Regions from separate parts of the Dorea hominis genome, predicted to be linked through region 3. Evidence: predicted binding sites of a transcription regulator. Region 3 holds the regulator's gene; each other region holds the start of a gene.

Evidence for each region. Region 3 encodes Rex, which represses fermentation and respiration genes when NADH is low (regulators of the CRP and FNR family bind a similar motif). Its sites were predicted from a motif close to ATTGTTAANTANTTAACAAT; they were not measured.
Region 1: the regulator Rex is predicted to act here: its motif matches at 4,632-4,651, upstream of H8S07_RS09675 (NAD(P)-binding protein).
Region 2: the regulator Rex is predicted to act here: its motif matches at 2,876-2,895, upstream of H8S07_RS08900 (complex I 24 kDa subunit family protein).
Region 4: the regulator Rex is predicted to act here: its motif matches at 2,521-2,540, upstream of H8S07_RS05545 (4Fe-4S dicluster domain-containing protein).

Annotation. Positions count from the first base shown of each region.
Region 1 is NZ_JACOOY010000011.1:90,431-98,138, reverse strand. Features, by position in the region: gene H8S07_RS09685 (DUF3878 family protein) at 1-807, opposite strand, end outside; gene H8S07_RS09680 ([FeFe] hydrogenase, group A) at 961-2,700, opposite strand; gene H8S07_RS09675 (NAD(P)-binding protein) at 2,694-4,526, opposite strand; gene H8S07_RS09670 (bL17 family ribosomal protein) at 4,881-5,417, opposite strand; gene H8S07_RS09665 (DNA-directed RNA polymerase subunit alpha) at 5,540-6,499, opposite strand; gene rpsD (30S ribosomal protein S4) at 6,530-7,123, opposite strand; gene rpsK (30S ribosomal protein S11) at 7,186-7,581, opposite strand; gene rpsM (30S ribosomal protein S13) at 7,612-7,708, opposite strand, start outside.
Region 2 is NZ_JACOOY010000010.1:62,646-70,353, forward strand. Features, by position in the region: gene H8S07_RS08890 ([FeFe] hydrogenase, group A) at 1-436, opposite strand, end outside; gene H8S07_RS08895 (NADH-quinone oxidoreductase subunit NuoF) at 448-2,316, opposite strand; gene H8S07_RS08900 (complex I 24 kDa subunit family protein) at 2,318-2,791, opposite strand; gene H8S07_RS08905 (LysR family transcriptional regulator) at 2,975-3,898, opposite strand; gene H8S07_RS08910 (V-type ATP synthase subunit D) at 3,997-4,656, opposite strand; gene H8S07_RS08915 (V-type ATP synthase subunit B) at 4,685-6,058, opposite strand; gene H8S07_RS08920 (V-type ATP synthase subunit A) at 6,061-7,708, opposite strand, start outside.
Region 3 is NZ_JACOOY010000002.1:173,379-181,086, reverse strand. Features, by position in the region: gene H8S07_RS02240 (NAD(P)H-hydrate dehydratase) at 1-1,157, opposite strand, end outside; gene H8S07_RS02235 (redox-sensing transcriptional repressor Rex) at 1,331-1,987, opposite strand; gene abc-f (ribosomal protection-like ABC-F family protein) at 2,122-4,047, shown strand; gene ppk1 (polyphosphate kinase 1) at 4,205-6,289, opposite strand; gene H8S07_RS02220 (NADP-dependent isocitrate dehydrogenase) at 6,379-7,584, opposite strand; gene H8S07_RS02215 (GntR family transcriptional regulator) at 7,629-7,708, opposite strand, start outside.
Region 4 is NZ_JACOOY010000005.1:146,664-154,371, reverse strand. Features, by position in the region: gene alaS (alanine--tRNA ligase) at 1-854, opposite strand, end outside; gene H8S07_RS05545 (4Fe-4S dicluster domain-containing protein) at 944-2,455, opposite strand; gene asnA (aspartate--ammonia ligase) at 2,570-3,577, opposite strand; gene H8S07_RS05535 (homocysteine S-methyltransferase family protein) at 3,642-6,041, opposite strand; gene H8S07_RS05530 (vitamin B12 dependent-methionine synthase activation domain-containing protein) at 6,068-6,715, opposite strand; gene metF (methylenetetrahydrofolate reductase [NAD(P)H]) at 6,728-7,600, opposite strand.

The sequences.
Region 1 (7,708 bases), on a different contig from region 3:
ATCCATGATGAGCTTATATTTTTCCATCGACGCTTCATCGTATTTACGTTTTGGATAAACAGCGCCTGCATGACGGAACTTCCGCATCAAGATATCAATTGTCTTGGCGTGGCTTTTGCGGTGCAGTTTCACAGCAATCCATTTTGCCATCACGCGTGCAAGAACCGGATTCGATACACATTCGGATGCATATTTCCGGTAAGTCTTAAGACTGTGCACGAGGCTCATATCCTCTGCCTCTGCCGCGATCTCTTCCAGAACTTTGATTCCTTCTTCGTCCGGAACCCACAAATGCTCTTTCGGAACAATATATTTCTTCGGCGCTGAAGGATAACAGCCATAACTAAGCGGTGGAAATCCGGCAAGTTTCACAAGCCACTGCTCCCTTTCTGTGCAGTAGGTATCACCCAGGTATTTCCATTTGTCCTGTAAAATAGCAATTTTATATTCCAACTGTCTGAGATATTCATAGCCTCTCACCCAGAAATGCCCGATTTCTCCGTAATCATACAGCATATATTCAAATTCCAGCCGCTGAAAAAATATCGTTACCATTGAATCGCCGCAAAGTACCGCCAGAATATAACGGTCCTTGTCCCGCTTCAAGGTTGCATCAACCGAACCTTCATAACCTTCTTCATAAAATCCGGTCATCTTTGCTTCTTTGAATACAAGAAAGCTCTCGACTGCATCATTCATCAGATAAACAAGTCGAATTTCTTTTTTCTCTTCATTCGGAGGCAACAGCTCAAACTGGTTCTGTGCCAGTAATTCCTCCAACATATCAAATGTATTTAATAACCCCATTTCGACATCCGCTTTCGTAATATTTTTTGATCTTAATATCATTCTAACAAATCATGCCGGAAAATCCAATGAAAAAAACGCACCAGACAGATTTCCTGCCTGATACGTTTAGTTAGTTTTTTAGGAGTTTTATAAATGAGTTTATAATTAATTCTATCTTTCCATACTTGCGATGTGGTCTGTGTGAAGCAGCATATGTGCTTTGTGAGAATTTGGTTTCTCAAAATATTCTTCATACATCTTAAGTACATCTTTGTTCTCATGTGAGAAACGGATATCTGCATTCTTATCCAGATAATACAGATTCTTTCCTCGCTCAAACGCAAGCTCTTCTCCATCGTGGATCGGCTGTCCGCCACCGCCTACGCATCCGCCTGGGCAAGCCATAACTTCTACGAAATCGTAATGGACATCTCCGCGCTCGATCTTCTCAAGCAAGGCTCTTGTGTTTGCAAGTCCACTGACAACTGCCGTCTTTACAGTGATATCGTCAATGGCAAAATCAGCTTCTACAACACCGTCGTTCTCCTGGAATCCCTGGCTTCTGACAACTTTGAATGCGTCAGCTTCCGGATTCTCATTCTTAAGCAGGTAGTAAGCGCTGCGAAGTGCAGCCTCCATCACTCCACCGGTTGCTCCGAAGATCACACCTGCTCCGGAACCTTCCTGCATCGGTCTGTCACTTGCAATATCTTCTAATGTATCCGGACTGATATGAGCAGAGCGGATCATTCTTACCAGCTCTCTTGTTGTAATAACTGCGTCAATATCATGTCCTGCATACTCTTCATAATACAGTTCCATCTCACGCTCGCCCTTCTTAGCCACACATGGCATTACGGACAGTGTGTAGATCTTCTCCGGCTCTACGCCCAGTTTTTCTGCGAAATACGTCTTCATAGCAGCACCGAACATCTGCTGTGGTGATTTTGCAGTTGAGAGCTGTTTTACCAGATGTGGGAACTGTGACTTAATGAAACGAATCCAGCCCGGACAGCAGGATGTGAACATCGGACGTTCTTTTAACTCTCCGGATGTGAAACGTTTCAGGAACTCCGTTCCTTCTTCCATGATCGTAAGATCTGCTGAGAATGTGGTATCAAATACATAATCAACGCCCATTCTCTTCAAAGCATCCAGAATCTTTCCAACTTTGGCATCTTCCGGTGCAAGACCTAACTCTTCACCCCATGCTGTACGAACAGCCGGTGCAACCTGAGCTACTACGATCTTGTCTTTATCCTCAATTGCTTTCCATACTTTCTCTGTATCGTCACGCTCACGAAGCGCTCCTACCGGACAATGTGTAATACACTGACCGCAAAGTGCACAGTCTGCTTCATCAATACTTCTGTGACCTGCAACATTGATCGTTGTTCTGGAACCGGTACCTTCTACATCCCAGATTCCAAGTCCCTGGATCTTATCACAAACCTGTACGCAACGCATGCACTTGATACATTTGGAAGAATCGCGGATCAACGGGAAATGTTTGTCCCATGGCTGTTTCTCCAGCTGCATCTTGAACGGAATATCAAAAATATTCAGATCATTCGCCACTGTCTGTAAACTACAGTTGCCACTTCTTGAGCATGTCACACACTCGCAATCATGCTGAGATAAAATCAGTTCCACTGTTGTTCTTCTATGTCTACGTACCTTCGGGCTGTTTGTATAGATCACCATGCCTTCTTTTACAACATTGTTACAGGATGTGATGAGTTTTTCTTTTCCTTCTAATTCAACAACACAAACACGACAGGCTGCAATCTCGTTAATTCCTTTGAGATAACAAAGTTTTGGAATCGGAATTCCATTTGATGCGGCAGCCTCCATAATTGTGGTATTCTCTTCTACTGAGATCTTTTTTCCATCTATTGTAAGATTTACCATAATGTCTCTCTGCCTCCTTTAAATATTCCGTATCCAAAGTGATCGCAGCGAAGGCATCTGCTTGCCTCCTGTTTTGCTTCCTTCTCTGTCATACAGTTTTCTACGCCTTCAAAATCACAGACTCTCTCACATGCTTCACGCTCTGTCAGATTGACTCTTCCACATGGAGTTCTGTCACGAAGGGCTGCTTCCGGAATCTCAACATCACAGGAAATCTCGTGATGGTATCCCAGATATTCATCAATATTGGCAGCAACAACTTTTGCAGCAGCAATTGCTTTAATAACAGATGCCGGACCACTTGCACAGTCTCCACCGGCAAATACACCTGGCATATTCTCAAATGTTCCTGTACTCTTTGTAACGATCTTACCACGCTCAACCGGGATACCTGCTTCTTCAAAATGACGTGTCTCGATATTCTGTCCGATTGCTACGATCAGTACATCACATGGGATATAAATGTCGTCTTCTCCGGTCGGTTTGATGCTTGCTCTTCCATCTTTGATAGAACTGATCATCTGCGGAGTTACATAAATTCCCTTAATATGGTGCTTCTCATCAATATCGAGTGAAGCAGGTGCTTTGAGTGTCTGTAATTCGATACCTTCTGCTACAGCGCCTTCTATTTCCCCCGGAAGAGCTGTCATATCTGCTACTCGTCTACGATATACGATACTTACCTTCTTAGCGCCCAGTCTCTTAGCTGTACGAACTGCATCCATGGATACGTTACCGCCACCGATGACAGCAACTTCTTTTCCGGTCAAATCCATGATCTCGTTCTTTCCTACATTACGTAAGAACTGCACTGCGGATAAGATTCCATCTGCGTCTTCCCCGTCAAGGCCCAGTTTCTTATCTGTACTAGCTCCGATTGTAATCAGCACTGCATCGTACTGTTCTCTTAATTCCTGAATATTGATATCCTGACCAATCTTCAGACCGTATTTGACTTCTACTCCGGTCTTCAGAATTGCGTTAATGTCATCTTCGAGTCTCTCTTTCGGCAGACGATAGTTTGGAATACCATAACGTAACATTCCTCCCAGTTTCGGAAGCATCTCATATACAGTTGTCTGATGCCCCATTAACTGAAGATAATATGCTGCACTTAATCCTCCCGGTCCTCCACCGAGTACTGCGATCTTCTTACCTGTGCTCTTTGCACACTTCGGCGGCTCTACTTCTCCTGCGAAATCAGCCGCAACACGTTTCAGTCCGCGGATATTTACAGAATCATCTACCATGTTTCTGCGGCATCTTGCCTCACAAGGATGCTCACAGATAAATCCACATGTCGTCGGGAATGGATTATCCTTACGGATCAGGCGGATTGCATCCGCATATCTTCCTTCTCCTACTAATGCAATATATCCCGGAATATCAACATGTGCCGGACATAAAGACACACAAGGTACCGGCTGATTATATGTACAGGTACAACGTCCTCTCTGAATATGCTCTACATAATCATCGCGATATCCGATCAGTCCTTTGTATACCATGTTCGCAGCTTCGTAACCAATCGCACAGTCCGCTGATTCCATAATAGACAATGCTGTCTGCTCCATAGTGTCTAATGTCTCCATTGTTGCTTTACCATCCAGTACATCTTTGATGAACTGGTTTAACTGTCCCAATCCAATACGGCATGGTACACACTTTCCACATGTCTGTGCGTGACATAACTCCAAAAATGCTCTTGCCATATCAACCGGACATAAGCCCGGAGGGCTTGATTCGATTCTTCTCTCCAGATCTTTGTAAAGGCCTTCCATAACGATTTTCGCCTTTTTTGGAGAGGCAATTTCTAACCTACTCATTTCATACATCCCTTCTTTGTATTATTATTGATGCAGTTTTCTTATTATAGCATTTTTTTTCTCATTTGTAATCATGCACAGCAAAAGTAGATAATTTAACGATTTATTGATGATTTTGTCACAATTTATTTATTTCATCTATACTTACTTGTACAGTTTTCTTTAACTTTTTCTAAATTAATCTTCGAATAAGTAACATTTAGCAATAATATAGTTGAAGACAATTACAATTCCCTGCGTAATGATTTTCACAAGAACACCTACAATTTCAACCCTTTCACTTTTTTATGCAAAAAAAGACTATGAAACAACTCTGCTTCATAGTCTTCCGATATTCTTTCAGCAATCTGATAATTAAACCAGTTCGATCAGAACTTCCATTGCTGCATCACCTTTACGCTGTCCGATCTTGATGATTCTTGTGTAACCACCGTTACGATCAGCATATTTTGGTGCAATCTCATCAAAGAGTTTTGCAACAAGGTCAACATCTTTTGTATTTTTCTTTCTTCCAGCCTGTGCTGTCGGAACTTCTTTTACAGGATAGAGAACTTTTAACATCTGACGACGTGCGTGAAGTCTGCTAGGCATATCTTTCTTGATTGTCTTGTCAACTTCATCGTATACTGTAACTTTCTTACCGTCTACAACTTCTTTTACACGTTTTCCGTCTTTGTCTTTGCGAGCAACTTTAGCTTTAACAGTTACTTCTTCAAAGTTGTCTTTTTCTCTGACAGCCATAGCGATCAGACCTTCAGCGATCTTGCGGATCTCTTTAGCTTTAGCTTCTGTAGTCTTGATCTTACCATTGTTAAGTAATGCTGTTACCTGGTTTCTTAATAAAGCTTTTCTCTGGCTTGATGTTCTGCCGAGTTTTCTATACTTTGCCATTATTCATATCCTCCATATTTACACTTGGTTATACTCTTCGGGCTTACTAGCCAAATGCTCTGCTGTGCACTTTCAGACTTATCAGCAGAAGGCACTTTTAGGAAAAACCGTGGAAACCCGATTTATTCCTCTCCTTTGCTTAAGCTTAATCCTAATTCATCAAGCTTAGCAAGTACTTCTTCTAAGGACTTACGTCCAAGGTTACGAACTTTCATCATGTCTTCCGGTGTTCTGTTTGTCAGTTCTTCAACCGTGTTAATACCAGCCCTCTTCAGACAATTGTAAGAACGTACAGATAACTCTAATTCGTCAATGCTCATCTCAAGCACTTTCTCTTTCTCGTCATCTTCTTTTTCGATCATTACTTCTGCAGCCTGAGCTACTTCTGACAGATCAATGAACAGTTTCAGGTGCTCGCTGAGTACCTTAGCTGCCAAACTTACTGCTTCATCCGGGAGCAGTGTTCCGTTTGTGTATACATCTAATGTTAATTTGTCAAAATCTGTAATCTGACCAACACGAGTATTTTCAACGGTAAGATTTACACGTTCAACCGGTGTGTAGATAGAATCAATCGGAATTACCGCAATCGGCAAATCGTCGTTCTTATTCTTATCAGAGCTTACATATCCTCTTCCTTTCGTGATGGTTAATTCCATGTAAAGCTTGCTGTCTGCACCGCCGTTCAGTGTAGCGATTACTGTCTCAGGATTCATGATCTCGATGTCCTGATCCACCTGAATGTCTGCTGCTGTTACAACACCTTCACCCTCGAACTCGATATAAGCTGTCTTAGGCTCATCTGTCTCGGATGTATTCTTGATAGCCAGTGATTTCAAGTTCATGATAATCTCTGTAACATCCTCTTTCACCCCTGGAATGGAGCTGAACTCATGAAGTACCCCATCAATCTTCACCTGGCTGATTGCAGCACCCGGTAAAGATGAAAGCATGATTCTTCTAAGGGAGTTACCTAATGTTGTACCATATCCTCTTTCGAGTGGTTCTACAACGAATCTTCCATATTTCTTATCTTCTGAAATCTCAGTTATTTCAATATTGGGTTTATTAAAATCAAACACTAAGTCCACCTCCTGTGGTGTTACGGGTTATTATTTAGAATACAACTCGACGATTAACATCTCGTCTACTGGAACATCGATTGCTTCACGGTTTGGAAGTTCTTTAACTGTTCCTTTCAGAGCTTCAGCGTCAACTTCTAACCAATCCGGAACCATACGTCCGCCTGTAACTTCTACGATCTCTTTATATCTTGTTGAGCTCTTCTTAGCTTCTTTGATTTCGATCACATCACCAGCTTTGATAAGGTAAGATGGGATGTTTACCTGTTTACCATTAACAAGTACATGTTTGTGGTCAACGATCTGTCTTGCTTCACGTCTTGTTCTTGCAAGTCCCATACGGAATACTACGTTGTCCAGTCTGGACTCAAGAAAAACCATCAGGTTTTCACCAGTCATACCTGACATCTGTTTAGCTTTCTTGTAGTAGTTTCTGAAAGGTTTCTCTAATACACCATAGATGAATTTAGCTTTCTGTTTTTCACGTAACTGAAGACCATACTCGCTCATTTTTCTATTGGATCTTTTTAACTGTCTGTTGGACTTTTTATCAATTCCTAAATATACCGGATCCATTCCGAGAGAACGGCATCTTTTAAGAACCGGAACTCTATTTACTGCCATGTTTTATTTCCTCCTAATTTCAATCAGTTTACGGTAAGCGTATAATAAATCTAAAATAAGTATTACACTCTTCTGCGTTTCGGCGGACGGCAGCCATTGTGTGGTACCGGAGTAACATCCTTGATACTTGTTACGTCAATTCCGCATGCCTGCAGGGCACGAATTGCTGCTTCTCTACCTGAACCTGGTCCTTTAACCATAACGTCAACTGATTTCAAACCATGTACTAATGCTGCTTTAGCTGCTGTTTCAGCTGCCATCTGAGCTGCATAAGGGGTAGATTTTCTTGAACCTCTAAATCCAAGACCGCCTGCACTTGCCCATGAAAGAGCATTTCCCTGAGCATCTGTTAATGTAACGATTGTGTTATTAAAAGATGACTGGATGTGAGCCTGTCCATGTTCAACGTTTTTCTTGACACGTCTCTTTGTCACTTTTTTTGTAACTTTCTTTGCCATAATAAAACTAACCTACACTTTCCTTTTTAATTATTTCTTTTTGTTTGCTACTGTTCTCTTAGGACCTTTTCTTGTTCTTGCATTTGTCTTAGTCTTCTGACCACGAACCGGAAGTCCTTTTCTGTGA
Region 2 (7,708 bases), on a different contig from region 3:
TACATTTATTCGGATCTCTCACGATCGCCGGCGAACTGTCATCGATCGGCTGTAATTCTTTCGTATTTTCAAATCGGACATCCATAACACCCATCCGGTGCGCAAGGCTTTGCAGCTGACATTCTCCACTTTTGATACAAGTTGTACAGTCTCTGCAGTGCGCTGCCAGAAGTAACTCCAGAATTAATTTCCGATACTTCATCAGGCGCGGTGTATTTGTATAGATCACCATTCCGTCTCTCGGTGGTTCGGAACAGGATGCAAATGTTTTTCCTTTATCATTTTCTACTGTACATAAACGACAGGCACCATATACAGACAGTTCTGAATGGTAACATAAGGTTGGTATATCAATATCTGCTTTACGAATGACGGTAAGAATATTCGGTTCATCCGTAAATTCTACTTTTCTTCCATCTATAGTCATTACTCCCATGACGTTTCCTCCTATCTGGCAACAGAAATTGCCTTAAACGGACACTGTTCCATACAGGCTCCGCACTTAATGCATTTCTCCTGATTAATGTGATACGGTGATTTCAACTCACCTTCAATTGCTCCAGCCGGACAATTTCTTGCACACTTGGAACATCCTTTACAGATGTCCAGATCAATCTGGAACTGTCTGAGATTTGTACAAACCCCTGTTTTACACTTCTTATCCTCAATATGTTCTCTATATTCTTCTGCAAATGCATTCAATGTACTGATAACCGGTTTTGGCGCACTCTTTCCAAGTCCGCATAACGCGGTACTCTCAATCATATCGGCCAGTTCACGCAACTCATCTATATCTGTCGGTTTTCCATTTCCGGCTACGATTCTTTCAAGAATCTCCAGCATTCTTTTTGTACCTTCTCTGCATGGCACACATTTTCCACAGGATTCTCTCTGCGTAAAGCTCATAAAGAACCGGGCTACTTCTACCATACAGGTATTTTCATCCATAATAACAAGTCCGCCGGAACCGATCATCGCTCCGATCTTCGCCAGCGAATCAAAATCCATCTTGCTGTCCAGCTGTTTCTCTGTCAGACATCCGCCCGATGGTCCGCCGATCTGAACCGCTTTGAACTTTTTACCGTTCTGAATGCCTCCACCGATATCATAAATAACTTCCCGGAGAGTAATTCCCATCGGCACTTCGATAAGTCCTGTGTTTCTTACATTACCTGTCAATGCGAATGCTTTTGTTCCCGGGCTTTCCGGTGTACCGATACCCAGATACCACTCTGCGCCGTTTTGAATGATCATTGGTACATTTGCGTAAGTCTCAACGTTATTTAATACTGTAGGTTTTGCCCAGAGTCCCTGCTGTACTGTACGCGGCGGTTTTACTCTCGGCATACCACGTTTGCCTTCAATAGATGCTGTCAGCGCACTTCCTTCGCCGCAGACAAATGCTCCGGCTCCTCGGTTGATATGTAAACGGAAGCTGAAGTTTGTTCCCAGGATATGATCTCCTAAAATTCCAATCTCTTCCGCCTGATGGATTGCCGTCTCCAGTCTCTGGATCGCGAGCGGATATTCGGCACGGACATAAATATATCCTTCCTGCGCCTGAACCGCATATGCAGCGATCATCATACCTTCGATCATGCGGTGCGGATCACCCTCCATAATACTTCTGTCCATGAATGCGCCCGGGTCACCTTCGTCACCGTTACAGACTACGTAACGAATCTTTTCCTTCTGGGATGCTACCTGTTTCCATTTACGTCCGGTACGGAATCCTGCACCGCCACGTCCTCTTAAATTTGACTCATAAATCATATCGATCACGGATTCCGGTGTCATCTCAAACAATGCTTTTTCTAATGCAGAATATGCTCCGACCACCATCGCTCCTTCGATGTGATCGGCATCGATATGTCCGCAGTTTTTCAATACAAGTCTCGTCTGCTTTGCGTAAAATGGGATCTCTTCCTGTGAAGCATAGACCTGTCCGTCCATATGATATAACAAACGTTCAATCGATTTTCCTTCGCAGATTGTTTTCTGATAGATCTCTTCACAATCATCCGGCGACACTTTAATATATAAATAATTATGTGGTTCGATTCTCACCAGCGGTCCCATTTCACAGAATCCGTGGCAACCACTCTTCATAACCTTGGTATGTGCAATCTCTGCGCCGAACTCCACCGATACATTCCCGTCATTCTTTGTCAGTTCCAGCATTTTCTGGTAAATTTTATCTGAACCCCCGGCCAGACATCCTGTTCCACCGCAGATCAAAACGCGACATTTCGCACGCTGCCGCTTCTGACATTCAGTACGATATTCTTTTAATTCCGTTCTGTTCTCTATCTTCATGTTATTCTCCTCTCAACTCTTTCAGCAGATCCACTACTTTTTCCGGTGACATCTTAGGATACACAACATCATTTACTGTAATCGCCGGTGCCAGACCACATGCCCCCAGACAGGACACCGTCTCCACAGTAAAATACAGATCGTCTGATGTATGCTTCTTATCATTTAATCCGAGTTCCTTATACAAACGTTCCAGGATCGGAATGGATTTTCTCACATGACAGGCTGTTCCATCACAGACTTTAATGACATATTTGCCTTTCTGCTCGAAAGAAAAATTCTCATAAAAACTTGCCACGCTGTACGCCTTTGCTTCCGTAATCCCGATCTGTTTTGCCACATATGTCAGAAGTTCCGGTGGCAGGTATCTGTACTCCTCCTGAATATCCTGGATAATCGGGATCAATGATCGTTCTTCTCTTGTGTGTCTTGCTATGATTTCATCTGCTTTCTCATAATACGATGTATCTAACATAATATCCTCATCCTCCTTTTTGTTCATTTTCCCCTGATATTGGCTATTTTTTATCAATTTATTGTATATTATATCATAGAAATTATTGATATGTTTATATCAATATCCGATGTCTTCCATATAGAATTTTATATATCCTAAAAAAAGATGCACCCTCAGGCACACCTTCTTTCTTCTAGACAATTATATTTCTTCAATTTTCCTTCTCAGATGCTCAAGAAATTCTTTTTCTTTCTGATTCATCACATATCCTTTTTTATATATCAGTGCATCCCTCATTTTATGTCTTAGAAATCCGACTTCCTTCTGCACAAGATGATACCGTTCCAGCATCTTTTCCGGCAGCGGAGATACCCACATATAACTGTTCTTCACTTCTCTTAAAATATCAAACTGACTTCCTCTTTCAAAAATATATATTTTCTTTTTCGGATGATAGGCTTCCCTTCCTTCCCGGTAAAATTCAATATATTCTCCGTTCGGGAGCCTGGAATCTCCATGTAAGATTTCTACTCCGTCCGATAATTCTCCCGGAGACTGAAAATCCTTTTCTGCAAGTTCTCCGTCTGCGGAAGTCAAAAGTAAATAATCAAATTCATTGATCACCTGCATTTCCAGATTCCGAAGCTGAAGAAGCGATTGGTAATCCTCCTGCTTTCTCCGCTGATACCGTATAATTCCAAGATCATATCCATTCTGACCGATACTGTCGATTGCCGTCATCGTACTTGTCTCCCGGAAATCCACATCCATCTCCATCTGGTCATCCTGGTTGCTGATATACTCGGCAAAAGCATGCGCAATATAGCTGGCCCGGGGCACACAAAATCGAAGTGTCAGCTTTTCACTGCGTTCTTTTCCATAATGTTCCCTTAGCTCATCAACATCCCGGATGACTTTTCTGGCATATTCCAGAAAATTCTGTCCGTCTCTTGTCGCCTGTACTCCTTTTGAGGAGCGTTTAAAAATCTGTATGCCAAATTCTGTTTCTACATTTTTAATTGCTTTGCTTAAGTTTGGCTGCGCAATGTAAATCTCTTTTGCAGTCTGTGAAATCGATCCTCTTTTATCTATTTCAATAATGTATTTGAAATCCGTCAAATTCATTTGTATCTCTTCCCTTTTCCATGATGCCGATGTTCCGTTCCGCCTTATTCTCTACGCGAAACGAAAAGGCGACACATCTTTTGTATCGCCTTTTCATTCTAAGCTCTTTCGCTGTAGTGATGTGCTTCTTCAAGCATCATATCTTTTACTTTCATCAGACGGATCTGAGAGCTTCTCTCGTTCTCGTCCAGCTTCATCGTGATATATTTGATTGTCTCCTGAGCCTCCGGAATTGTCACATGCTCCAGCGCATTTACACGACGTCTTGTCTTCTCGATCTCAGCCGCCATAAGCTGGCATGCTTTTTCTGTCTCCGCAAGTTTCAACATATCCGGCAGAATGTCCGCCAGTGATTTTACAGCACCATCCAGATCACTGGATGTAAATGCAAATCCATAAGAATAAATATCATTGGCATCAGCAGTCCTTGTCTTCGTATTGAACACAGGAATGTCAACGCTCATAACATTTTTATTGCCTACTTCCAGATTTACTTCCTGTTTTGGTGCCATCAGTGCGGTATTCAACGTAGCCTCATCCATTCCGGCTTTGGCTATAACAAAGTTCTTATTTGCAGAGAGGATTCCGGCTTCTACTTTCTGACGAAGTGCCATGTTCTCCTTTACCAGCTCCAGAAACTGACGCATCAGCTCATCACGCTTGTCTTTCAGGAGCTTATGTCCCCTTCTTGCTGTAACAAGCTTCTTCTTCGTCTTGGTCAGTTCCATCCGGGTAGGAGTGATCTGTTTCGATGCCATTCGCTACCTCCTTATTTCCATTACCTGATTATTGCTTTCCATAATACTGGTCTAAGAATTTGTCGTCGATACGTTTCAACTCTGCTCTTGGCAGCATAGACAATAATTTCCAGCCAATTTCCAGTGTCTCCTCAATAGATCTGTCGTTGTCATATCCCTGGGAAACATATTCTTTTTCAAATGCTTCTGCAAATTCTGCATATTTCAGGTCAATCTCTGTTAAGGCAGCTTCTCCTAAGATTGTCATCAGTTCTTTTGCATCTTTTCCACGGGAATACGCAGCAAATAACTGGTTCATCGTATTGGAGTGGTCTGCTCTTGTTTTGCCTTCACCGATACCTTTATCTTTCAGACGGGAAAGAGACGGTAATACATCAATCGGCGGCTGTAATCCTTTACGATACAGCTCACGACTTAAGATTACCTGACCTTCTGTGATATATCCGGTAAGATCAGGAATAGGATGTGTCTTATCATCCTCAGGCATAGTCAGGATTGGGATCATAGTGATACTTCCGTCTTTACCTCTCTGACGTCCGGCTCTTTCATACATTGTTGCAAGGTCTGTGTACATATATCCTGGATATCCACGACGTCCAGGTACCTCTTTCTTCGCTGCGGAAATTTCACGCAGCGCATCTGCGTAGTTCGTGATATCTGTCAGGATAACCAGAACGTGCATATCTTTTTCAAATGCCAGATATTCTGCTGCTGTCAGTGCCATACGAGGAGTTGCGATACGCTCTACAGCCGGGTCATTTGCAAGGTTGATAAACAGAACGGTTCTGTCAATCGCACCTGTCTCTTTGAATGACTCGATGAAGTAGTTAGACTCTTCGAATGTAATACCCATTGCAGCAAATACAACGGCAAATTTCTCATCTGTTCCACGTACCTTTGCCTGTCTTGCAATCTGGGCTGCCAGCTGGGAATGTGGCAGACCGGAACAAGAGAAGATTGGCAGTTTCTGTCCACGAACCAATGTATTCAGACCATCAATGGCAGATACACCTGTCTGGATAAACTCTTCCGGGTACACGCGGGCTGCCGGGTTCATAGGCAGACCATTAATATCTCTTCTTTCCTCCGGCAAAATCTCCGGTCCATCATCAATCGGACGTCCCAGTCCATCGAAGACACGTCCCAGCATATCCGCAGATACACCAAGCTCCATGCTTCGTCCGAGGAAACGTACTTTACTGTTACTTAAGTTAATACCGGCAGCATTCTCATAGAGCTGTACTACTACGTCATCTCCATCTACTTCCAGTACTTTACAGCGTCGTTTTTCTCCGCTTGCGAGTTCGATTTCACCAAGCTCGTCGTATTTAACGCCTTCTACACCTTTTACCATCATCAGCGGTCCGGCAACTTCCTGTATTGTTCTATATTCCTTTGGCATAATTAGAAGTCCTCCTTCCCGATCGTTCCTGCTACTTCTTTACCGAGTTCATCCATGATCTTCTCATATTCTGTCTCAATATTTTCAGCTAATGTATATTTATAACGACCGATTTTCTCTCTGACATCCATTACAAGAAGATCTTTCATGGATGCACCTTTGTTCAGAGCTTCTGAAGCCTGATCATAGAATGCAAGAACCAGTTTCATCATCAGATACTGTTTACGAAGTGGTGTGTAAGTATCTATTTCGTGGAAAGAGTTCTGATGCAGGAAATCTTCACGGATAGATCTTGCTGCTTCCATCTTCAGACGGTCAGACGGAGACAATGCATCCATACCTACCATCTGTACAATCTCTTCCAATGCTGCTTCTTCTGTCAGAAGGCTCATCATTCTCTGACGGTCATCCATCCAGTCCGGAGCAACGGTTTCATTAAACCAGTCTTTCATATTATCCAGATACAGCGAATAACTGGTCAGCCAGTTAATAGCCGGAAAATGTCTCTTATATGCCAGTGCGGAATCCAGTCCCCAGAATACCTTAACGATACGAAGGGTTGCCTGTGATACCGGCTCTGATGTATCACCACCCGGAGGAGATACGGCTCCGATTACGGACAGGGAACCTTCTCTTGCATCTTTACCGATGGAAACTACACGTCCGGCTCTCTCGTAGAACTCTGCCAGACGGGAACCTAAGTATGCCGGGTAACCTTCCTCACCAGGCATCTCTTCCAGACGTCCTGACATCTCTCGAAGCGCCTCTGCCCAACGGGATGTAGAATCTGCCATCAATGCTACAGAATATCCCATATCACGGAAATACTCTGCAATCGTAATACCTGTATAAATAGATGCCTCACGGGCTGCGAAAGGCATATCGGATGTGTTCGCGATCAGAACGGTTCTTTCCATAAGGGAACGTCCTGTCTTCGGATCCTTCAGTTCCGGGAACTCATTCAGAACGTCTGTCATCTCATTTCCACGCTCTCCACAACCGATGTAAACTACGATGTCAGCTTCTGCCCATTTTGCAAGCTGATGCTGGATAACTGTCTTACCGCTTCCGAAAGGTCCCGGAACGGCTGCAACTCCACCTTTTGCGATTGGGAAAAATGTATCAACAACACGCTGTCCTGTTACAAGCGGTGCATCCAGCGGCAGTTTCTTCACATATGGACGTCCTGTACGAACCGGCCATTTCTGCATCATTGTCAGCTCTTTGTCTCCGTCCTTCGTCTCCAGAACTGCAACAACTTCTTCTACCGTAAATTCACCGGATTTGATCTCTTTGACTGTTCCGCTTACTCCATAAGGAACCATGATCTTCTGCTCAACAACTGCTGTCTCCTGAACAGTACCGAGCACATCTCCCGCTCCAACTTCTTCTCCGACTTTTGCAACCGGAACAAATTCCCATTTCTTGTCTCTCTTCAGGGAAGCAACTTCAACACCACGCTGTAAGTTATTTCCCGAAATCTTCATAATATCATCCAGAGGACGCTGGATACCATCATAAATGCTTGTGATCAGACCAGGGCCAAGTTCTACTGACATTGGTGCCCCTGTTGATTCTACCGGTTCTCCCGGTCCAAGTCCTGATGTTTCTTCGTATACCTGAATTGATGCCTCATCACCGTGCATCTCG
Region 3 (7,708 bases):
CTGATTTCAGGAACAGAAAGTCCGGTCAGTCTGGACATCTCTTTCATATGCGGAGTCAGGATAAAACTTCCTTCTGTAAGATATTCTGTATATTTCAAATGCTCCGCAAGCAGATTCAGTCCATCTGCATCGATCACACATGCTACTTCCACATTGGACAATACGGTTTTTAAAATCTTCTTTGCAGTCTTGGATCTGCTAAGTCCGGAACCAATGCATACCGCATCTGCGTGGCTTAAAAGCCGTTTCACTTCTTCCTTGTCAAATTCTGTATAGGTTGTGATGATTGCTTCCGGCAGGAGTGCCTGTAAAATGATCCGATTCGATTCCTCCGTATAAATCTGCACCAGTCCGGCTCCCATCCGATAAGCTGCCATTGCATTAAGAAATGCAGCTCCGCTCATCCCTTTACTTCCGGCGATCACAAGCAGCCTTCCATAAGTACCCTTATTGGAATCTTCCGGTCTGTCCGGCAGCATTCTGATATATTCCTCTCTGTCCGGCAGATATGCAATGTTCTTGTTCTTCTCCATCGTCCGGAGTGATATTCCGATATCTGTCACTGTGACTTTACCTGCATATTCTTTTCCAGGATAAAAGATAAGTCCGATCTTCTCAACCTGAAACGTCACTGTATAATCTGCGCGGAATGCAATACCAAGCACACAACCATTTCCGGCATTGATTCCCGATGGAATATCCACTGCAACTTTTGTTCCGGACGCTTCATTCATCCACTCAATAACTTCCCGGTAATGCCCGGTTACTTCACGACTCAGACCAACACCGAATATAGCATCAATGATCAGGCTGTATGTGCCATCCGGGTAGTGGTCGCGGATCGATCCTCCAATGCTTTCAAAAAGCTTCCACTGATATCGGCATTCCGCACTTAAATGTGCCGGATTCCCCGCCATAAAAACAGTAACCGCACATCCTTCTTCTTTTAAAAGTCTCGCGATAGCAAAACCATCTCCGCCATTATTTCCCGATCCACAGACAATCAGAACATCTGTAAAATCCAGCTTTTCCTTTTTCATGGAATCAATACAACTCCTCGCCGCACGTTCCATCAGTTCCAGTGATGGGATACCGAGATTCTCTATCGTATCCTTATCTGCCGCCTTCATACTGTCTCCATCCGGTAAAAACCTCATATGCTCATCTCCCTAATATAATCGTACTTATGACACCTGCGGAGTCACAAAACCTTACATCCGCTTACTGACAAGCTCACATGAATGCAGGCTTTTCTGCTCTGGTATCATATAAAAAGGACGTATAAAAACAAGCCTGTATACACATGCCTGTTTCTATACGTCTGCTTTTACTAGTTCTTTCCTTTTTTGCGCTGGTCTTCATTATAACGACTGATGTTATAAGATAACTGCATCAGACTCTCTGACAAATGCACATTCTCAACAATGATGTTATCCGGCAGATTGAGGTCTGTATGTGCAAAGTTCCAAATCGCGCGCACGCCGTTCTCCACAAGCATATTCGCAACTTCGATTGCCTTCTCTTTTGGAATTGTAAGTACAGCAATCTCTACATCATTCTTCTGGACAAAGGACTTCAACTCGTCCATCATGCGGATCGGCACTCCACGAATCGCAACTCCCTCCAGACGCGGATTTACATCAAAAATTCCGGTCAGGATAAATCCACGTTTTTCAAACGCTGCATAATTTGCAAGTGCCTGTCCCAAATTACCTGCACCAATGATTATGATCTTATGATCTTCTTCCAGTCCCAGGATTTTGCCGATCTCTGTATATAGATATTTGACATTATAGCCGTATCCCTGCTGTCCGAATCCTCCGAAATTGTTAAGATCCTGACGAATCTGAGACGCAGTAACCTTCATCCTTTTGCTCAGATCGTTAGAAGAAATACGTTCTACCCCATTTTCAAGGAGTTCTCCTAAATATCTATAATATCGCGGCAAACGTCGGATGACTGCCTGTGATATTCCTCGATTATCCAATTTTTTCACCTTCCCATATGTATTCTAACTGTTATTATATAAAATTGTATGAATAAAGTCAATTTTTTAGTAGTTTTTTTATTACGTTTTCGCTATAATAAGAACGTATGTGAACAGATAAGGAGGAATTTTTTATGATACTCGCCTGTCATGGAATTAACAAAGCATTTGGTGAAGAAATCATTGTGAAAGATGGTTCTTTTCATATAGAAGATCATGAGAAAGCTGCCCTTGTAGGCCCGAACGGAGCCGGCAAATCTACTATTTTCAAGATAATTGCCGGAGAACTGCCGTCAGATGGTGGTTCCGTCATCCTGACCAAAGGAAAGACTATGGGATATCTCGCCCAGCATCAGGACATGAATACAGATCGTTCGATCTACGAAGAAGTGCGCACGGCAAAAGCAGATATCATTGCCATGGAACAGAAGATCCGTCAGTTGGAACTGGAGATGAAGGACTTAAGTGGAGACTCTCTGGAAGACCACATGGACTCCTACAACCGGCTGACCGCAGCATTTGAACGCGAAAATGGATATGCTTATGAAAGCGAACTGACTGGCGTCTTAAAGGGACTAGGTTTTCAGGAAGAAGAATTTACCAAGCCGGTGAATACGCTCTCCGGAGGACAGAAAACCCGTGTTTCTCTCGGCAAACTTCTGCTTACTAAACCGGATATCCTGCTTCTGGACGAGCCGACCAACCACCTGGATCTGAATTCAATCACGTGGCTGGAAACTTACATATTAAATTATCCGGGTGCAGTACTGATCGTCTCACACGACCGTTATTTTCTGAACCGGATTGTTACGAAAGTCATCGAAATAGAAAACGGTGAACTGATGACTTATTCTGGTAATTATACTGATTACTCTCAGAAAAAACAGCAGATCCGCGAAGCGCGTATCAAAGAATATCTCAACCAACAGCAAGAGATCAAGCATCAGGAAGCTGTTATTGAAAAGCTCCGCTCTTTCAACCGCGAGAAATCAATCAAACGGGCGGAAAGCCGTGAGAAAATGCTTGAGAAGATCAAGCCGGTAGAAAAACCGATAGAAACAAACAAAGACTTTCAGTTAAAGCTTGAACCTGCAACCATCAGCGGTAATGATGTACTGACGGTAGAACATTTAAGTAAAGCCTTTCCACCACAGACGTTATTTTCAGATATCAGTTTTGAGATCAAGCGTGGCGAACACGTTGCGATCATCGGCGATAATGGAACCGGCAAGACGACTCTGCTTAAGATTTTAAATCAGGTTCTCCCTGCAGACAACGGAACTTTCACCCTTGGTACGAATGTCCAGATTGGCTACTACGATCAGGAACACCATGTGCTCCATATGGAAAAGACAATCTTTGAAGAGATTTCGGATGATTACCCGACTCTTACAAATACGCAGATCCGGAACATGCTTGCAGCATTCTTATTTACCGGAGACGATGTCTTTAAACGGATTTCCGATTTAAGCGGTGGTGAAAGAGGACGTGTTTCTCTTGCAAAGCTTATGCTCTCTGAAGCAAACTTCCTGATCCTCGATGAGCCGACCAACCATTTAGACATTACCTCAAAAGAAATTCTGGAAAAAGCGCTGAATAATTATACCGGAACACTGCTCTATGTTTCGCATGACCGTTATTTCATCAATCAGACTGCCACAAGAATCCTGGATCTTACGCATCATACGTTTGTCAATTACATTGGAAATTACGATTATTATCTGGAGAAAAAGGAAGAACTCACAGCTGCATATACAGAAAATATCGATATGACTTCTGATTCTTCCACCGATTCCGGTGAAGTCTCCGCTTCCAAATTAAGCTGGCAGGAACAAAAAGAACTGCAGGCTAAGGAACGCAAACGCCAGAATGAATTAAAAAAGACGGAAGAACGCATCAGCGTACTCGAAGACCGCGACCGGGAAATTGATGATCTTATGGTGCAAGAAGAGATTTTCACAAACTCTGTCAAATGCCAGGAACTCGCCAAAGAGAAAGTACAGATTGCGGAAGAGTTGGAAACTCTTTATAAAAACTGGGAAATTCTTGCTGAAGACTAAATTATCTTAGTCAAAACTACTGTTCTTATCGCATAAGATAAATAATACAAAAAGGCTTTGACTGCGAGAAGTTAAAGCCTTTTTTACTTAACGGTGCAATTCCAATTATATAATCATACCGAATCATCACTTCATCTTTATTCGATTGTCCATCTCATTATGATTCTGCCGTTTCCGTTTTCACCTGTGGCTGCTCTTTTTTTCCGGCTTTTTTATAAGCCTCCTCATAAAAATATTCCTGGGCAGAAAGTGGCTCTTTGTCATTCCTTATTCTTGTATAATTTCCATCCGGGTTCATTTTCCGCGCCTGGACATTGTCATTTAACATAATCCGGAAATCTTTAAGCAGACATTCCTTCAATCTTACATCCTCCACCGGCGCAGCTACCTCCACGCGGCGTACCGTATTTCTTGTCATAAAATCCGCCGATGCGATATAAACTTTACTGCGCTCTTCTGTTCCGAAAATATAAATACGGGAATGTTCCAGAAAACGTCCTACAATACTGATCACGCGGATATTTTCTGTCTTTTCCGGAACTCCCGGCAGCAGACAACAGATTCCACGTATTACAAGATCAATTTTTACACCTGCTTTTGACGCTTCCGCCAGTTTATCAATGATTTTCTTATCTGTCAGCGAATTTAATTTCACACCGACATATGCCGGTTCTTCATGTCTGGCGTGTTCAATTTCCTCATCAATCATTTCCAGCACACGGTTCTGCAGGCATTTTGGTGCGACAAGAAGTTTCTCTGACTGTTCAACAACTTCACCTTTCAGAAGTGCCTGGAATACATTGGATGCTTCCAGACCAATTGCAGGATCTGATGTCATCAGGGATAAATCTGTATACAGTCTGGATGTTTTCTCATTATAATTTCCCGTTCCGATCTGTGTAAAATATTCCACATGATTATCATTTTTTCTTGTAATCAAACACAGCTTGGAATGCACTTTATATCCATCCAGCCCATAGATTACCTGACATCCGGCATCTTCCAGTCTTCTGGACCATTCAATATTATTTTCTTCATCAAATCTTGCACGCAGCTCTACAAGAACAATAACCTCTTTTCCATTCTCTGCCGCCTCTACCAGTGCTTCCACGACTTTGCTCTGCTTTGCAAGGCGGTACAGAGTCATTTTTATTGAAATAACATCCGGATCTTCTGCCGCCTCATTTAACATATGAAGAAATGGGCGGATAGACTCATATGGATAGGAAAGTAACTTATCTTCCCTGCGTATCTGCGCAAGAATACTCTCACCATCCTGAAACATCGGTGATTTCTGCGGCACCTTTTTCTCATAAAACAGTTCCGGATTTTTTCTCAGACGATCCTGGATTTCAAATACAAATGAGAGATCCAGCGGTGCATCCGACAAAAACACATGCGTCTTGTCCATTTCCAGATATTTACACAATGTTGCAACAACATTTTTATTCATTTCTCTTGAAAATTCTATGCGAACCGGAGTCAGTTTTTTACGCTTTTTGATAAGATCTGCCATAAAATCACGATAATCCAGATCTTCATCATACAATGCATCCGCATCGATATCCGCATTTCTTGTAATACGAATCACAGATTTTGCCTTGATACGGTATCCTTTAAATACTTCCGGCACATAATGCAGGATAAATTCTTCTGACAGCATAAAAGTGCCCGGATGATCCGGCAGTTCGATCAGACGTTTAAACACATTGTTTGAGCACGGAATGATACCGAGACGCTCTTTTTTACTCTTCGTTTCCAGTACTGCAACAATATAGATATCTTTGTTCCTAAGAAATGGAAACGGCTGTCTCTTGCTGATGATCGTAGGCGAAATGAGAGGTGCAATCTCTGTCTTAAAATATCGTTCCAGTCTCTGACTGGCTCCCTCGTCGATATGCCGGAAATCTACAAAACGTACGCCATACGCTTCCAGTTCCTGCAAAAGATTTTCGAAAGCTTTCCCGTGTCTTTTGCCAAGCCGCTTTACTTCTTCCAGAATTGCCTCGATCTGTTCTTTGGCTGTCTTCTTTGTTTTGTTGTCACGGATTTCTTTGTGCAGTAACATCTGATCCTGCAGCGATCCGACTCTGACCATAAAAAATTCATCCAGATTTGTCTGAAAAATAGAGGCAAAGGTAAGACGTTCACATAATGGAACGTCTTTACTCTCTGCCTCTTCTAATACACGTTCATTAAACTTTAACCACGATAATTCCCGATTACAATATATATTCTTCATAACAGTACTCCTTTTACTTTTTTGCCTTTTACAAAAATACCATAGTTCTGTTTGAAGTATATCTGTTTTCCGTAAAATCTATGTAAAGTTTAGTCCTCTTTTAATTTTTCTGCAATTGCTTTAATAAAGTCTTCGCTGTTCAGCACAGTCGGATTCTCAAGTGTTGTAATAAGTGCCAGGTCTTTTGTCATTTTGCCGCTTTCAATTGTATCAATCGTCGCTTTTTCCAGCTTGTCTGCAAATGCCATCAGCTCTTTGTTTCCATCCATCTCACCACGTTTACGTAGTGCTCCTGTCCATGCAAAAATTGTTGCCACAGAGTTTGTGGATGTCTCTTCACCTTTCAGATGTTTGTAATAGTGGCGCTGTACGGTTCCGTGTGCTGCCTCGTACTCATAATATCCTTCCGGAGACACAAGCACAGATGTCATCATTGCAAGTGAACCAAATGCAGATGATACCATGTCACTCATAACATCTCCGTCATAATTCTTGCATGCCCAGATATAACCACCCTCGGATTTCATAACACGGGCAACCGCATCGTCGATCAGTGTGTAGAAATAAGTGATTCCTGCTTCTTCAAATTTGTCTTTATAATCCGCATCGTAGATATCCTGGAAAATATCTTTGAATGTATGGTCATATTTTTTTGAAATTGTATCTTTCGTAGCAAACCAGAGATCCTGTTTTGTATCCAGTGCATAATTGAAACAGCTTCTTGCAAAGCTCTCAATCGAATGATTGATATTATGCATTCCCTGTACAACTCCGGCACTGTCAAAATTATGTACGAGTTCTCTTGTCTCACTGCCATCTTCTGCAGTATAAACAAGCTCTACCTTTCCTGCTCCCGGAATCTTCATCTCAGAACCTTTATACACATCTCCATATGCATGTCTTGCGATGGTGATCGGCTTCTTCCAGTTTTTTACACAAGGTTCAATGCCCTTTACAACGATCGGTGCACGGAATACCGTTCCATCTAAGATAGCACGGATCGTTCCATTCGGGCTCTTCCACATTTCTTTTAAGTTATATTCTTTTACGCGGGCGGCATTCGGTGTGATTGTTGCACATTTTACAGCGACTTTGTATTTTTTCGTCGCATTTGCCGAATCGATCGTCACCTGATCATCTGTCTCGTTTCTGTGTTCCAGTCCGAGATCATAATATTCAGTATTTAACTCTATGAAAGGTTCCAGAAGATTTTCCTTAATCATCTTCCAAAGGATTCTTGTCATCTCATCTCCGTCCATTTCCACAATTGGTACTGTCATTTTAATCTTAGCCATGTTCTTCTCCCTTTCTACGTTATTTTCTATATTCTATCTGATTGTTATTCTTCCAGATGCAGGTTCTGCATTACATTTTTGATATGCTGATTCGCAAGTTCTTCTGCCTTGTCTGCGTCTTTCT
Region 4 (7,708 bases), on a different contig from region 3:
AACGTGACAGAACGGATATGATCCGTGATAACACGGAGAGAAACATCTGTCTCATCGCTTGTTCCATAAGATACACCTGTAATGCGGCATACATGGTCGCGCAGTGCTTTCATTGTATCGATATCAAACATAGAATCTACATTCTGCACAATACATGCAAGACGCTCCAGTCCCATACCGGTATCAATATTCTTCTGTTCAAGTTCTGTGTAGTTGTTGTGTCCGTCATTGTCAAACTGTGTAAATACGTTATTCCAGATTTCCATGTACCGATCACATTCACATCCTACTGTACAATCCGGACGTCCGCAACCATATTTCTCACCGCGGTCGTAATATACTTCTGAACATGGACCACAAGGACCTGAACCATGCTCCCAGAAGTTATCTTCCTTGCCAAACTTGAAGATTCTCTCCGGTGCAATCCCAATCTCTTCATTCCAGATCTTCCACGCTTCATCGTCCTCAAGATAAACAGATGGATACAGACGATCCGGATCAAGACCTACAACTTCTGTCAAAAACTCCCATGTCCAGTGAATTGCATCGTGTTTAAAATAATCTCCAAACGAAAAGTTACCAAGCATCTCGAAGAACGTACCGTGTCTTGCAGTCTTTCCTACATTCTCGATATCTCCTGTACGGATACACTTCTGACAGGTTGTCACTCTCTTTCTTGGTGGAATCTCCTGTCCTGTAAAATATGGTTTTAACGGCGCCATACCGGAATTGATAAGCAACAGACTCTTGTCATTGTGCGGCACCAGTGAAAAGCTTTTCATAGCCAAATGTCCTTTACTTTCAAAAAATTCAAGGAACATTCTACGTAATTCATTTACTCCGTATTTTTGCATAATTTCCTCCTCCAAACTCACTATCTCCTAATTATAATAAGATACCCGCCGTTTGTCAACGACAGGCATCTTTGCACATTTCTTCTTTTTTACTTTAATTCAATCTCTGCCAATTCTTTTGGCGGAAGTTTTTTCGTGGATGCTTTTACAAATTCTTTGATATTCTTCTGCGCTTTCGGAACCGGAATATTTGTTCCTGCACCTGCCACGCATCCTCCTGGGCATCCCATTCCTTCAATCAGGCATCCGTTCATGCGTCCTGCTTTTGCAAGAGCAAGCATCTTCTTACACTCAGCCAGTCCTTCCGCATGTTCGATATTTACTTCTACATCCGGATAATACTCATGGATACATTTCTCGATTGCCTCTGCAACGCCTCCTGCTACTGCATACCCTCTTCCTGCTCCGGTCGCATCATGGAAAGACGATTCTGCTTCATACTGTGTCAGGTCAATATTCTTAGCATCGAACATTGCCTGCAGTTCTTCAAATGTAATAACAAAATCCACATCACTTCGCACATCCCGGCGCATCGCTTCCAGCTTCTTTGCCGCACACGGTCCGATGAATACCACTTTGGCATTCGGATGCTTCTGCTTGATCGTACGTGCAGTCGCAACCATCGGCGTTAACTCCTGTGATACCTGATCAATGAGATCCGGAAAATACTTCTTAGCAAGCATCGCCCATGACGGACAGCAAGATGTAAGAAGGAACGGCAGTTCTCCTGTCACAACTTTTTCCACATAATGATGCGCCTCCGCAACAGCACCAATATCTGCTCCAAGTGCAACTTCATAAAATTCCGAGAAACCAAGTTCCTTGAGTGCCGCTTTTAGATTTCTCGGCGTGATATTATCTCCAAACTGTCCTGCATATGCCGGAGCAATCTCGGCAACAATCTCTTCACCATCTTTCAGTGCATGCGCTAACTGGAAAATCTGCGATTTATCAGAAATCGCACCAAACGGACAGTTTACCATACACATTCCGCAGGATACGCATTTATCATTGTTAATGTAAGCTCTTCCCATAGCATCTGACTCAATTGCTCCTACACCACATGCCATTTTGCAAGGTCTTGCCTTACAGGAGATTGCGTCATACGGACAGGCGGATTTGCATTTTCCACACTTGATGCATTTTTCCTGGTCAATGTGAGATTTACCATTTACCATGGAAATTGCACTCTTCGGACAGACTTCCATACACGGATGTGCCAGACAGCCCTTACACATATTGCTCACTTCATATCCACGTTCCTCACATGCTGCACACGCTGACGGTATGACCTGCATAAGCGGCGGCTCATAGTATTTGTCCGAAATATTACTCGCCTCCACACCGGCAGTCAGATGAACCGGTTTGTTCTCCGGACGGAGTGACAATCCCATAGCAAGACGAAGACGCTCCCTGACAACTGCTCTGGCTCTGTAAATGCTGTCCCTGTAAACAGGGCTTTCTTCATTCACCATAGCATATGGAATTGCTTCCATGTCGTCACAAAGCGTCTCATCATTTGCCTCGAAGCCAAGTCTTGCAACTTCTTCGAATACTTTCCGTCTCAAACGTTTGACTGTCGTATCTAATCCTCTGATCATATTGACACATCCTCCTGATTCTCTTTCCTAATAGAATTTCTCATAAACTCCTTTAAGTATAAAAAATCGTTAATACAGTGTCAATATTCCCGCATGTACAGAATTAAATACAACTTACAGTAATACGATATTATGCTCTTTGCATGTCTTTTTCATTTCTTCCGGCCAGATACTTGCCTGAACCTCTCCGACATGGGCACGATCCAGAAGCAGCATACAAAGTCTTGACTGACCGATACCTCCACCGATCGTATACGGCAATTCTCCATTTAAAAGCATCTTATGATACGGCAGTTCTTTGCGTTCCTCGCATCCGGCTTTTTTTAGTTGTTCTGCAAGAGATTTCTCATCTACACGGATACCCATGCTGGAAATCTCCAGTGCACAGTTCAGATTTTCAAACCAGAATAGGATATCTCCATTTAACTGCCAGTCATCATAATCCGGTGCACGACCATCATGCGGCTCCCCGCTTGCCAGCTTGTCACCGATCTGCATAACAAATACACAACCGTATTCTTTCGTAATCAGATTTTCTCGTTCTTTTGGTGTCTTATCCGGATAACGGTCTTCCAGCTCCTGGGAAGTGATAAACGTCACTCCGTCCGGCAGATGTTTCACTGCCTGTGGATACTTATACCATACTTCATGCTCCATATGTTTGATCACTTTGAAAATTGTACGCACGGTATCTTTTAATGTCTCAACTGTACGCTCTTCTTTTGTAATTACTTTCTCCCAGTCCCACTGGTCAACATAACAGGAATGAAGATTATCCAGTTCTTCATCGCGGCGGATTGCATTCATATTTGTATAAAGTCCTTCGCCTGGTTTGAACCCATATTCATGAAGGGCCATACGTTTCCATTTTGCAAGAGACTGTACAACTTCTACATCTTCTCCTTTGATCCCTGCAATATCAAACTGTACCGGACGCTCCACGCCATTCAAATTGTCGTTCAGTCCGCTCTTCTTTGTAACGAAAAGAGGCGCTGAAATTCTTTCCAGATTCATCTCTTTTCCAAATTCTTTCTGAAATGTGTCGCGAATGTACTTGATTGCTTCCTGCGTCTCTCTTACCGAAAGATGAGGGTCATATTTTTCAGGTAATATTAATGCCATGTTTCTTCCTCCTAGCTGTGACTTGTTTTATGTTTGCTCTATTGTTATGAATCTTCTTATCTGTCTATTCCCGTCCGAATACTTTCTGTGCATAGTATACGGATTGCATTGCATCTTTTCCATAGAAATCTGCATGGATCTGGTCTGCATAATCCTGATTTAGGACTGCACCGCCTACCATAACTTTACAATCCGGCTTTTCTTTGTTGAGCTGTCTGATCGTTTCTTCCATGCTGACTACAGTTGTCGTCATAAGCGCACTTAATCCAACCAGTTTAATATCTTCTTTTACTGCTGTCTCAACAATCAATTCCGGCGGTACATCTTTTCCAAGATCCAGAACATCAAAGCTGTAATTTTCAAGAAGTACTTTCACGATATTCTTGCCTATATCGTGAATATCTCCTTTTACAGTTGCAAGAATGATCTTGTCTTTTTCCTCTTCTTCTGTGCCGCTCTTTGCCAGTTCATCCTTCAATACCGCAAATGCAATCTTAGCAGCATCTGCACTCATCAAGAGCTGCGGAAGGAATACCGTACCTTTTTCAAATCCTTTTCCAACTCCGTCTAAAGCCGGAATCATCTCCTCATTGATAATATCAAGCGGTGCCATCGTCTTTACAAGCTCATAGGCTGCATGATGCGCTTCTTCTTTTAATCCTTTTTCAATTGCACTCTTGAGCGTAATCTGCGTATCTTTGGCAACAGGTTTGTCTGCCTTTACGCTTCCGTATTGTCTGATATATTCTTCACAGTTCTCATCATAGTTCATCAATGCACAATAAGAATAGTATGAACGCATCATATCTTCTGACAGAGGATTGATAATTCCTGCACTCAGACCGTTCTGCATTGCCATTGTGTAGAAATTGGAATTGACTGCCGGGCGGTATGGAAGTCCGAATGAAATATTCGATACTCCAAGCACCGTACAGACTCCATATATCTCCCTGACTTTTCTCAGAGATTCCAATGTAATCCGGGCGCCTTCCGGTTCTGAACTGATCGTCATTGTAAGAACATCGATAACAATATCTTTCTTCGGGATGCCATATTTTGCTGCTTCTGTAATGATCTTTCCGGCAATCTCCACACGTTTTTCAACTGTCTGTGGAATCCCGTCTTCATCAATTGTCAGCGCTACTACTGCTCCGCCATACTTTTTGATCAGTGGGAATACCTGATCCATGGACTCCTGCTTTCCATTCACGGAGTTTACCATCGGTTTTCCGTTATAGATACGCATAGCGGCTTCCATTGCCTGCTGGTCAACTGTATCGATTTGAAGTGGCAGGCTTGTAATACTCTGCAGGTTCATGACAACTTCACGCATCATCTCTACTTCATCAATATCCGGAAGTCCGACATTGACATCCAGGATATGTGCTCCATGATCCTGCTGGGAAATCGCTTCACGCAGAATATAATCCATGTCGTGATCTTTGAGCGCCTGTTTAAACTTTTTCTTACCGGTTGGATTGATACGCTCTCCGATGATCAGCGGCTTCTCACCTAAAAATGCTGCTTTTCCGTAGGAAGATACGATCGTTCTCTCACAAACTTCCGGCAGTTTTCTTCTGCTCCATGCATCGGATGCTTTCACGCTTGCAATCATCTGGCGGATATGCTCCGGTGTTGTACCGCAACAGCCTCCGATCACAGCAGCGCCTTTCTCAACAATCTTTATCATATATTCGGAAAATTCTTCCGGATCTACATCATAATAAACTTCTCCGTCCTTCTGTTTCGGAAGTCCGGCGTTAGGCTTGACAATGACCGGAACGGAAGTATATTTTAAAATCTCATCAAGGATCGGCATCATCTGTTCCGGTCCCATACCACAGTTAATACCGAGTGCATCTACGCGGAGCCCTTCCAGCATCGCAACTACAGACGGAACATCTCCACCTGTGAGAAGTTTTCCTTTTTCATCAAAGATCATCGTTGCAAATACAGGTAGTGATGTATTCTCTTTTGCAGCCAGTATTGCCGCTTTCACCTCATAAGTATCGCTCATTGTCTCAATGTGGATCAGGTCTGCACCGGCTTTTTCTCCATAAATGGTAACTTCTTTAAATGCATTATAGGCATCCTCAAAGTCCAGATCTCCCATTGGTTTTAATAATTTACCGGTCGGTCCGATATCAAGTGCTGCATACACTTCTCTTCCATCCGTAACACCTTCTTCTGCCGCTTTCTTTAAATTTGCAACAGAAGCATTCACAATCGCTTCCAGTGAATACTGCGAATCGTGAAACTTCAATGCATTTGCGCCAAATGTATTACTCAGTACAATATCGCTTCCAGATTCATAATATTTTTTATGAATCTGAACCATTATATCTGGATGCTCAATGCTCCATGTTTCCGGAAGTTCTCCCGGTTTTAATCCATTTTCCTGCAAAAGAGTTCCTGTTCCTCCATCAAAAAACAAAAGCTCTTTCCCCAGCCTGTCTAATAGCATATTCTTGCTCCTTTATCTTTGATTTTCTATGATTCTCTGCGATAAATGCAGTCCTTCTTTCCACAGACCTCGCAACCTTTCTGATGACAGTTCTCCTGCGTCGTACTAAGACCGATCAAAGCGGTTACTGATTTTGTCGGTGTGAGCATACTGCTTTCTGTCATCGTCAGACCAATCTTCTTCGATGCCTCCATCAATGTTAAAATCTCTCGCTGGTGAAGAATGGAAAAATCACCGTATCCCGGGCTGAATCGCGGGCGCAGATACAAGTTCTGTTTTTTCATCTCTGTGCGTATCTCTTCCTGCCTCTCATCCAAATACTCTTCTAACAGTGCTGCTGCACACGCCTGCATTACAACAGCTTTTGCCATTTCCGTATAAGAATATCTCTTAATGAGATAGTCCACTTCAATCCCCAGTGTCCCGCACAGCAGAACGACCTGACGGCAGCCTTTCAGATTCTTTGAAAGATTCCTGCTATGTATTTCCATCATCTCTATCCGGATCGTATCTGTCTGCTTCCACTGAAGTTCAAATGTACGATATATGCTTCTCGGTTTCGCAGTTTCATCCAGTTCTCTGAACGCATCTGCCACCAATCCAAGCGTCTGTTCATCCGCTTCCTGTCTTCCATATCCAAGATAGCGGATTGCTTCTTTGGTTCTGTTATCCATTCACTATCACACCTATCCGTTTTTTACGATATCAGATAAATTGTGCATAATTGCTGTTGCTACTGCCGGATTATTCATAGAATATACATGCACATGATTGATTCCATTTGCAAACAGATCAATAATCTGATCGGTTGCATATGCAATACCGGCCTGCTGCATTGCTTTCGGATCTTCGCCGAAACGATCCAGTACATCACGGAATCTCTGTGGCAGCACTGTTCCGGACATCTCACTGATTCTCTTCATCTGGTTGCCTTTTGTTACCGGCATAATTCCCGGCACAACCGGAACCGTAATTCCGATTTCACGGATTCTATATAAGAAATTGTAGAAAATTGTATTATCAAAAAACATCTGTGTTGTAAGGAAATCCACACCGCAGTCCACTTTTTTCTTCAGATTATAAATGTCATCTTTCTTATGTTCTGCTTCCATATGACCTTCCGGATAGCATGCAGCTCCGATGCAGAAATCACCCTTGCTTTTGATCTCTTCAACCAGCTCATATGCATATCTGTAATGATTCGGAAGTGGGAATTCAGATTCCTTCGGAATATCCCCACGGAGTGCCAGAACATTTTCAATATTATTCTTCTTCAACTCGTCAATTACGCGTGCTACATGTTCTTTTGTAGAAGAAACGCATGTCAGATGCGCCAGACTGGTAAGTCCCAAGTCGTCCTTGATATGTGATGCAATATTTACCGTATTCTTGCTGGTTCCTCCACCTGCTCCATAAGTTACACTCATGTAAGATGGTTTTAATGCACCAATCTGATCCGTAGCAGATAATACACTTGCAAATCCGGCATCTGTCTTCGGTGGAAATACTTCAAAAGATATGTGTGGTGTCTTTTCTTTTAAAATGTCTTTAATCTTCATATAATCTCCTTTTCCTTCTATGTAAATATATAATTATTCCTATAAAGGCTTTATTATATACGATAAAACAAATTTGCATAAAATGCAAGAAAAACATCCTTCTCATTC